Regions from separate parts of the Streptomyces sp. NBC_00490 genome, predicted to be linked through region 3. Evidence: predicted binding sites of a transcription regulator. Region 3 holds the regulator's gene; each other region holds the start of a gene.
The links. Region 3 encodes HrcA, which represses chaperone genes, less so after heat shock. Its sites were predicted from a motif close to TTNGCACTCNGNNNNNCNGAGTGCNAA; they were not measured.

Region 1 (3,274 bases), 1.1 Mb from region 3:
CAGCTCACGAAGATCGACAAGGGGCTCCAGGAGCTGATCAAGCTCGGGCTCGTCGAGGACAGGCCGTACCGGATCTTCGGTGCCCAGGCCGAGGGCTGCTCGCCGGTCTCCGTCGCCTACAAGGCGGGCCACGACGTGGTGCGGCCGCAGAAGCCGAACACCATCGCCAAGTCCCTCGCCATCGGCAACCCGGCGGACGGGCCGTACGTCCTGGACATCGCGCGCCGTACCGGCGGTGCGGTGGAGGACGTCAACGACGAGCAGGTCGTGGACGCGATCAAGCTGCTGGCGCGGACCGAGGGCATCTTCGCGGAGACCGCGGGCGGTGTGACGGTCGGTGTCACCAAGAAGCTGATCGAGAACGGCCTGCTGGACCCGGCACTGACCACCGTTGTGCTGAACACGGGCGACGGACTGAAGACCCTGGATGCGGTGGCGGGTACGGGGCTCACCGCGACCATCCGCCCCAATCTCGACTCGTTCCGCGAGGCCGGCCTCCTCTAGGCCCCCGCAACCCCGACCGGAGGTTCAACCGTGAGCGTCAACGTCCGCATCCCCACCATCCTGCGCACCTACACCGGCGGACAGGCCGAGGTCGCCGCCGAGGGCGCGACCCTCGCCGAGGTCATCGCCGACCTCGAGAAGAACCACACCGGTATCGCGGCCCGCGTCCTGGACGACCAGGGCAAGCTGCGCCGTTTCGTCAACGTGTACGTCAACGACGACGACGTCCGCTTCGAGCAGGGCCTGGAAACGGCCACTCCGGACGGGGCCGGAGTCTCGATCATTCCGGCCGTCGCCGGAGGCTGACGGAGCCCCGGTCGTTACCCTCGGTAAGGCCGATTACCAAGAGTTCATCGAATTGCCCCCTCCGTGAGAGAAGCGGAGGGGGCAATTCTCTATGGTTGAGCGCGGTACAGTTGGGGAACCCGCTTCACCCTTCATGCCACCCGCATATGAGTTCTTGCTCCGGATGCGGCGAGAAGTAGCCAAAGTGTGTGGTTCTTTTGTGAACTTTGCTCCTTTTGTGGAGCCCGACTTGCCCAGAATTCGGGCGAATTCTCACTACATTCCGGACCCTTCGCGTCCAGAATTCTCGTCCGATTGACCTGTTGCAGACGGCAGTTGGACAGATACATTCAGCCGCGGTCGACGCGTTCCGGCGCACGCCCCCAATCCGTGGGGGGTGAGGTCTGACCCGGATCCATGAAGTGTGGATCTGTGCAAGGGCCAGTAATAGGGGAGTTAGGCATGGCTCAGGGCACCGTCAAGTGGTTCAACGCGGAGAAGGGGTACGGCTTCATCGCGGTCGACGGTGGTGCGGATGTATTCGTCCACTACAGCGCGATTCAGATGGACGGCTACCGCACCCTCGAGGAAGGTCAGCGGGTCGATTTCGAGATCTCGCAGGGCCAGAAGGGGCCGCAGGCGGACATGGTTCGCCTTGCGACAGGCTGAAGCACGCGCCGGGTAACTGCAGCGTCGTTCTTCGTTCTTTTTCGGAGGGCTCGTACCCCATGGGGAGTCATGGGTACGGGCCCTCCGGCATGTCCGGACCCCCTCCGGTACCTGCCCGGGACCCGTCCGGCAGCTGCCCGGAACCCGTGCGGGACCTGGACGATCCCTGAGAGGCGCTTGCACTCGCAGGGGTCGAGTGCTAATCATTGGCGTTAGCACTCTGAAGGTGAGAGTGACAAGAAGGACCGGGTCGGTGAGGCCCGCAGGCCAGGTGGGGCAAGGAACCACGAGGTGTGCGAGCCGTCCGTCGCGGGCGCGGGCGCGGTCCGAAGGAATCACCCCCAGTCCTGGAGGGACCACTTCACATGGCCAAGATCATCGCGTTCGACGAGGAGGCGCGGCGCGGCCTCGAGCGCGGCATGAACCAGCTCGCGGACGCCGTCAAGGTGACGCTCGGCCCCAAGGGCCGCAACGTCGTCCTCGAGAAGAAGTGGGGCGCCCCCACGATCACCAACGATGGTGTCTCCATCGCCAAGGAGATCGAGCTCGAGGACCCGTACGAGAAGATCGGCGCCGAGCTGGTCAAGGAAGTCGCGAAGAAGACGGACGACGTAGCCGGCGACGGCACGACGACCGCGACCGTCCTGGCCCAGGCCCTGGTGCGCGAGGGTCTGCGCAACGTGGCCGCCGGTGCCAACCCGATGGCTCTCAAGCGCGGTATCGAGAAGGCCGTCGAGGCTGTCTCCGGTGCCCTGCTCGAGCAGGCGAAGGATGTCGAGACCAAGGAGCAGATCGCTTCGACGGCCTCCATCTCCGCCGCCGACACCCAGATCGGCGAGCTCATCGCCGAGGCGATGGACAAGGTCGGCAAGGAAGGCGTCATCACCGTCGAGGAGTCCCAGACCTTCGGTCTGGAGCTCGAGCTCACCGAGGGTATGCGCTTCGACAAGGGCTACATCTCGGCGTACTTCGCCACCGACATGGAGCGGATGGAGGCGTCGCTCGACGACCCGTACATCCTCATCGCCAACTCCAAGATCGGCTCCGTCAAGGACCTGCTCCCGCTCCTGGAGAAGGTCATGCAGTCGGGCAAGCCGCTGCTGATCATCGCCGAGGACGTCGAGGGCGAGGCCCTGTCGACCCTGGTCGTCAACAAGATCCGCGGCACCTTCAAGTCCGTCGCCGTCAAGGCTCCGGGCTTCGGTGACCGTCGCAAGGCCATGCTCGGCGACATCGCCATCCTCACGGGCGGCGAGGTCATCTCCGAGGAGGTCGGCCTCAAGCTGGAGAACGCGACCCTGGACCTCCTGGGCCGCGCCCGCAAGGTCGTCATCACCAAGGACGAGACGACGATCGTCGACGGCTCGGGCTCGGCGGACCAGGTTGCCGGTCGCGTCAACCAGATCCGCGCCGAGATCGAGAACAGCGACTCGGACTACGACCGCGAGAAGCTCCAGGAGCGCCTGGCCAAGCTCGCCGGTGGCGTCGCCGTCATCAAGGCCGGTGCCGCGACCGAGGTCGAGCTCAAGGAGCGCAAGCACCGCATCGAGGACGCCGTGCGCAACGCCAAGGCGGCCGTCGAGGAGGGCATCGTCGCCGGTGGTGGCGTGGCCCTGCTCCAGGCCTCCGCGGTGTTCGAGAAGCTCGAGCTGACGGGTGACGAGGCGACCGGCGCCAACGCCGTGAAGCTCGCCCTGGAGGCCCCCCTCAAGCAGATCGCCGTCAACGGTGGTCTCGAGGGTGGCGTCGTGGTCGAGAAGGTCCGCAACCTCACCGTGGGCTGGGGCCTCAACGCGGCCACCGGTGAGTACGTCGA
Region 2 (3,274 bases), 2.3 Mb from region 3:
GACGACCAGGGTCTCGGTCGTGAGCAGGAGGGAGGCGATGGAGGCGGCGTTCTCCAGGGCGGAGCGGGTGACCTTGACCGGGTCGATGACGCCGGCCTTGACCAGGTCGCCGTACTCGCCGGTGGCGGCGTTGAACCCCTGGCCCTTGTCGAGCTCGGCGACCTTGGAGGTGATGACGTAACCCTCCAGGCCGGCGTTCTCGGCGATCCAGCGCAGCGGCTCGACGACCGCGCGGCGCACGACGGCGACACCGGTGGCCTCGTCGCCGGTCTTGCCCAGACCGCCCTCGAGGACCTTCGCGGCGTGGACCAGAGCGGAGCCACCACCGGAGACGATGCCCTCCTCGACCGCGGCGCGGGTCGCGGAGATGGCGTCCTCCAGACGGTGCTTCTTCTCCTTCAGCTCCACCTCGGTGGCGGCGCCGACCTTGATCACGCACACGCCGCCGGCCAGCTTCGCGAGGCGCTCCTGGAGCTTCTCGCGGTCCCAGTCGGAGTCCGTGTTCTCGATCTCGGCCTTGATCTGGGCGACGCGGCCCGTGACGTCCGCGGAGTCACCGGCACCGTCGACGACCGTGGTGTCGTCCTTGGTGATCGTCACGCGGCGGGCGGAGCCCAGCACGTCCAGACCGGCCTGGTCGAGCTTGAGGCCGACCTCCTCGGAGATGACCGTGGCGCCGGTGAGGACCGCGAGGTCCTGCAGCATCGCCTTGCGGCGGTCGCCGAAGCCGGGGGCCTTGACCGCGACCGCGTTGAAGGTGCCGCGGATCTTGTTGACGACCAGGGTCGACAGGGCCTCGCCCTCGACGTCCTCGGCGATGATCAGCAGCGGCTTGGAGGAACCGCCCTGGATGACCTTCTCGAGGAGCGGCAGCAGGTCCTGGATCGAGGAGATCTTGCCCTGGTTGATCAGGATGTACGGGTCGTCGAGGACGGCCTCCATACGCTCCTGGTCCGTCACGAAGTACGGGGACAGGTAGCCCTTGTCGAAGGCCATGCCCTCGGTGAAGTCCAGCTCCAGACCGAAGGTGTTGGACTCCTCGACGGTGATGACACCGTCCTTGCCGACCTTGTCCATCGCCTCGGCGATGAGCTCGCCGACCTGCGTGTCCTGGGCGGACAGCGCGGCGACGGCGGCGATGTCCGCCTTGTCGTCGATCGGGCGGGCGGTCGCGAGGAGCTCCTCGGAGACCGCGGCGACGGCCGCGTCGATGCCCTTCTTGAGCAGCGCCGGGGAGGCACCCGCGGCGACGTTCTTCAGGCCCTCGCGGACGAGCGCCTGGGCCAGCACGGTGGCGGTGGTCGTACCGTCACCCGCGATGTCGTTGGTCTTGGTCGCCACCTCCTTCACCAGCTGGGCGCCGAGGTTCTCGTACGGGTCGTCGAGCTCGACCTCGCGGGCGATCGTGACACCGTCGTTGGTGATGGTGGGGGCGCCGAACTTCTTGTCGATGACGACGTTGCGGCCCTTGGGGCCGATCGTCACCTTGACCGTGTCGGCAAGCTTGTTGACGCCGCGCTCGAGGGCGCGACGGGCGTCCTCGTCGAACTTCAGGATCTTCGCCATGGGAGCGGTTCAGCCCTCTCGGAAAACGTGGGTGAAACGAACCGCGCCCCCGACGCCCGGCTGATTAATGGTCGCGGGGGCCAGGGGCGCAGCTCACATGCAATGTGCTTCGGTGAGGAAGCGGGTGAATTACTTCTCGATGATCGCGAGCACGTCGCGAGCCGAGAGGACGAGGTACTCCTCGCCGTTGTACTTCACCTCGGTGCCGCCGTACTTGCTGTACAGCACGATGTCGCCGGTCTTGACGTCGAGCGGCAGGCGCTCGCCGTTCTCGAAGCGGCCCGGGCCCACGGCCAGGACGACGCCCTCCTGGGGCTTCTCCTTGGCAGTGTCCGGAATGACCAGGCCAGAGGCGGTGGTCTGCTCGGCGTCGAGCGGCTGGACCACAATGCGGTCCTCGAGCGGCTTGATGGCAACCTTGGAGCTGGTGGTCGTCACGATCCGACCTCCCCCTTCGGAGATCTCACGGGGTTAACTGTCTGAGGTGGCGACCAGGTGGATCCGTCGTCGCGGGTGCCGGACCTGCCCGTCGCTATTGGCACTCTCCAGTGGGGAGTGCCAGACCCGAGACTATGACTGTGATTAGCACTCGGTCAAGCGGACTGCTAATTCACCGCGCGTGCCGAGCCGGTTCCGGGGCGCCGGGATACCCCGACTCTCTCGTGGCCGACGGCTGCGTACTCGCGATCCTCGTACCGGTGGAAGTCGCCTTCGGCCTCGTGTTCGTCGCGGTCCTGCTGCTGAACGGCCACCCGGGGGGGCGCGACGGCGTGGTCGGCCGGGATGGCGTCGGCGACTTCCGGGGCGGCTGTCTTCTTCTTCCGGGACGGATACCGGCTCACGGGCGTGGCACAGGCACTGGCCGCGGTCTTCTTCCTGATCCTCACGGTCAGCCTTTGGACGCTCTGACCCCGCACCGGACCTACAGGTAGTCCTCCAGCCGCCCCACCCTCAACCCGGCCCTGCGGATCTCCCCCAGCAGCCGCTGCGTGCGCTCCACCAGGGTCAGTCCCGTCGTCCCGATCGAGGCCACGGAGACGATGTCGCCGGGGAGCAGGCGGCGCTCCCCCGTCGGGTAGCTCAGCCGCTCGTCCCCCATGGACGCGCGCCACAGCACGACCGCCGCGACACCGCAGTCGGCGGCGGCGCGCAGGGTGGTCGTGTCGTACGTGCCGTAGGGCGGGCGGAAGAGGCGGGGGCGGATGCCGAAGCGGGACTTGAGTTTGTCCTGCTGGCCGCAGATCTCGGCGCGCTGCCCGGCGTACGGCAGACCGCGCAGGGCGGTGTGGTCGAGGGTGTGGTTCTGGATGGAGGCGCCCACCGACTGGAGGCGGGCGAAGTGCCCGTACCCGGGGCCGACGACGCTGTCGGTGAGGAACATGCTGACGGGCAGCCGCCGTTCACGGACCAGTTCGACGAAGCGCGGGTCCTTCTCGGCGCCGTCGTCGTAGGTCAGGAAGACGGTCCTGTCGGAGGTGGGGACCCGTCTCACGACGGCCGGCGGGCCCGTCCCGGACTCGGTCGCCCGCGCGCCGTACGAACCCGCCTTGCCCCACCGCTCGACGGGGTCGACCGACCGGGCGCAACCGGCGGCGAGCAGGACGAGCGCCACCAGGGCCGCCGCGGCCGGGCCACGCGAACTCACAGGTAGTCCTCGAGGCGGGCCACCGCGTACCCCTCGGCCGTGACCTTGTTCAGGAACCGCCGG
Region 3 (3,274 bases):
CGCGGGCGCCGGGGACGGCCACCGAGCCGGATGCCGTACGGGTGGGACGTAGCGGCGCCTGACCGGTGGGACGTACGAGCGTCACCACCCGGCCCTCCAGCAGGAAGCCCCTCGGCTCCATCGGGAACACCCGGTGCTTGCCGAAGCGGTCCTCCAGGGTCACCGTGCCCGCCTCGCAGCGGATCACCGCACCGCAGAAACCGGTGCCGGGTTCCTCGACCACCAGGCCGGGCTCCGCCGCGACCTCGGGGACGGGCTTCGGCTTCTTCCAGGGAGGAGTCAGGTCGGCGGAGTACTGGCGCATTCGGATGACGATAGGAGAAGCCCGCCGCCACCTAACGCGACACGCCGAAGCGGGTCGCCAGGGCGTCGCGCTGCCGCCGTACGAACGCCGCGTCCACCACCGCTCCGTGACCGGGCACGTACAGCGCGTCCTCGCCGCCCAGGTCCAGCAGCCGGTCCAGCGCCGCCGGCCAGTGCGACGGTACGGCGTCGGGGCCCGCCTGCGGTTCGCCGGACTCCTCGACCAGGTCGCCGCAGAAGACCACCTCGGGGGAGCCCGGGACCAGGACCACGAGGTCGTGGCCGGTGTGGCCGGGGCCGACGTTCGCCAGCAGGACCTGACGGCCGCCGCCGAGGTCGAGGGTCCACTCGCCGGAGACATGGTGGCGGGGGCGGGGCAGGGCGTCGACGGCCTCGTCGGCCAGTGCCGGGTCCAGGCCGTTGTGGATCGCGTCCGCGCGCAGCGCCTCGCGGGCCTGGTGCTGGTCGAACAGGGCGTCCATGCCCACGGGCCCGTACACCTCGGCCCCCGCGAACGCCGCCGCCCCGAAGACATGGTCGAAGTGGGGGTGGGTCAGCGCGAGATGAGTCACACGCTGCCCGGCGAGCGATTCGGCCTGCGCCCGCAGCCGCGCGCCCTCGCCGAGGCTCGATCCGGCGTCGATCAGCAGAGCGGTCCCCGAACCGACGACCAGCCCCGCTGTGCAGTCCCAGCCCGGCAGTCGGCACCGCCCGACCCCGGTCGCAACCCGCTCCCACCCCAGCTCTTCCCAAGTCACCGTCATACGGCGACGCTAGCCGTACGAGCGGTCGCGGCAGGACCGACCTTGCCCGGGCGGTACCCCACCGCCGTACACTGGGCCGGGGGATGCTGGCACTCGGACGGACAGAGTGCCAGGCAAGCACAGCGGGAACGACTTCTGGAGGTGTGCGCGATGCTGAGTGAACGCAGGCTTCAGGTGCTGCGCGCCATCGTCCAGGACTACGTGGGCACCGAGGAGCCGGTCGGTTCCAAGGCCCTCACCGAGCGGCACAGTCTCGGCGTCTCTCCTGCGACGATCCGCAACGACATGGCGGCCCTGGAGGACGAGGGGTTCATCGCCCAGCCGCACACCAGTGCCGGGCGGATCCCCACGGACAAGGGCTACCGGCTGTTCGTCGACAAGCTCGCGGGCGTCAAGCCGATGACCGCGCCCGAGCGGCGCGCCATCCAGAACTTCCTCGACGGCGCCGTCGATCTCGACGACGTGGTGGCGCGGACCGTACGGCTGCTCGCGCAGCTCACACGGCAGGTCGCGGTGGTGCAGTACCCCTCGCTCACCCGCTCCACCGTGCGCCATGTCGAACTGCTCGCGCTCGCACCCGCACGCCTGATGCTCGTGCTGATCACGGACACCGGGCGGGTCGAGCAGCGGATGATCGACTGCCCGGCGCCCTTCGGCGAGACGTCCCTCGCCGATCTGCGGGCGCGGCTCAACAGCAAGGTCGCGGGCCGGCGCTTCAGCGATGTGCCGATGCTTGTCGAGGACCTCCCCGAGGGCTTCGACCTGGAGGACCGCGGCACCGTCTCGACCGTGCTCTCCACCCTTCTGGAGACACTCGTCGAGGAGAACGAGGAGCGGTTGATGATCGGCGGAACCGCCAATCTCACCCGCTTCGGACATGACTTCCCCCTCACTATCCGTCCGGTGCTCGAAGCCCTCGAGGAGCAGGTCGTGCTCCTCAAGTTGCTTGGTGAGGCCGGGGATTCGGGCATGACCGTACGCATCGGTCATGAGAACGCCTATGAGGGGCTCAACTCCACGTCTGTCGTGTCGGTCGGCTACGGTTCGGGCGGCGAGGCAGTAGCCAAGCTCGGCGTGGTCGGACCGACCCGCATGGATTACCCGGGAACGATGGGAGCGGTACGCGCAGTGGCACGGTACGTCGGACAGATCCTGGCGGAGTCGTAAGTGGCCACGGACTACTACGCCGTTCTCGGCGTGCGTCGCGACGCGTCGCAGGAAGAGATCAAGAAGGCCTTCCGTCGGCTCGCTCGCGAGCTGCACCCGGATGTCAACCCTGATCCGAAGACCCAGGAGCGGTTCAAGGAGATCAACGCCGCTTACGAGGTGCTCTCGGACCCGCAGAAGAAGCAGGTCTACGACCTCGGCGGCGACCCCCTGTCCCAGGCGGGCGGCGGTGGCGCGGGCGGCTTCGGGGCCGGTGGGTTCGGGAACTTCTCGGACATCATGGACGCGTTCTTCGGCACGGCGTCGCAGCGGGGCCCGCGGTCGCGTACGCGGCGGGGCCAGGACGCGATGATCCGGCTGGAGATCGAACTCGACGAGGCGGCCTTCGGTACGACGAAGGACATCCAGGTCGACACGGCGATCGTGTGCACCACCTGCAGTGGTGAGGGCGCGGCGCCGGGGACCTCCGCCCAGACGTGTGACATGTGCCGCGGACGCGGTGAGGTGTCGCAGGTGACGCGGTCGTTCCTGGGGCAGGTCATGACGTCCCGGCCGTGTCCGCAGTGCCAGGGGTTCGGGACGGTCGTTCCGACGCCGTGCCCCGAGTGCGCGGGCGACGGTCGCGTACGGTCCCGTCGCACCCTCACGGTCAAGATCCCGGCCGGTGTGGACAACGGCACGCGGATCCAGCTCGCCGGTGAGGGCGAGGTCGGGCCCGGTGGGGGTCCCGCCGGTGACCTGTACGTCGAGATCCACGAGTTGCCGCACTCGCAGTTCCAGCGGCGTGGTGACGATCTGCACTGCACGGTCACGCTCCCGATGACCGCGGCGTCTCTGGGCACCAAGGTCCCGCTGGAGACGCTGGACGGGCTGGAGGAGGTCGACATCCGGCCGGGCACGCAGTCCGGGCAGTCGATCCCGCTGCACGCGCGTGGTGTCACGCATCTGCGCGGCGGCGGCCGGGGTGACCTCATCGTCCACGTCGAGGTGCAGACCCCGAACAAGCTGGATCCGGAGCAGGAGCGGTTGCTGCGGGAGCT

Region 1: groL (chaperonin GroEL) is a predicted target of HrcA. The motif match lies at 1,671-1,697, and genes of this name have one in related genera.
Region 2: groES (co-chaperone GroES) is a predicted target of HrcA. The motif match lies at 2,149-2,175, and genes of this name have one in related genera.

What each region holds. Positions count from the first base shown of each region.
Region 1 covers NZ_CP107869.1:4,924,283-4,927,556, reverse strand. The annotation lists gene thrC (threonine synthase) at 1-504, shown strand, start outside; gene OG381_RS22160 (MoaD/ThiS family protein) at 535-810, shown strand; gene OG381_RS22155 (cold-shock protein) at 1,252-1,458, shown strand; gene groL (chaperonin GroEL) at 1,824-3,274, shown strand, end outside.
Region 2 covers NZ_CP107869.1:6,162,433-6,165,706, reverse strand. The annotation lists gene groL (chaperonin GroEL) at 1-1,566, opposite strand, end outside; gene groES (co-chaperone GroES) at 1,696-2,004, opposite strand; gene OG381_RS28220 (hypothetical protein) at 2,350-2,475, shown strand; gene OG381_RS28215 (polysaccharide deacetylase family protein) at 2,489-3,211, opposite strand; gene OG381_RS28210 (polysaccharide deacetylase family protein) at 3,208-3,274, opposite strand, start outside.
Region 3 covers NZ_CP107869.1:3,861,648-3,864,921, reverse strand. The annotation lists gene OG381_RS17515 (DUF3097 domain-containing protein) at 1-304, opposite strand, end outside; gene OG381_RS17510 (MBL fold metallo-hydrolase) at 336-1,067, opposite strand; gene hrcA (heat-inducible transcriptional repressor HrcA) at 1,218-2,234, shown strand; gene dnaJ (molecular chaperone DnaJ) at 2,235-3,274, shown strand, end outside.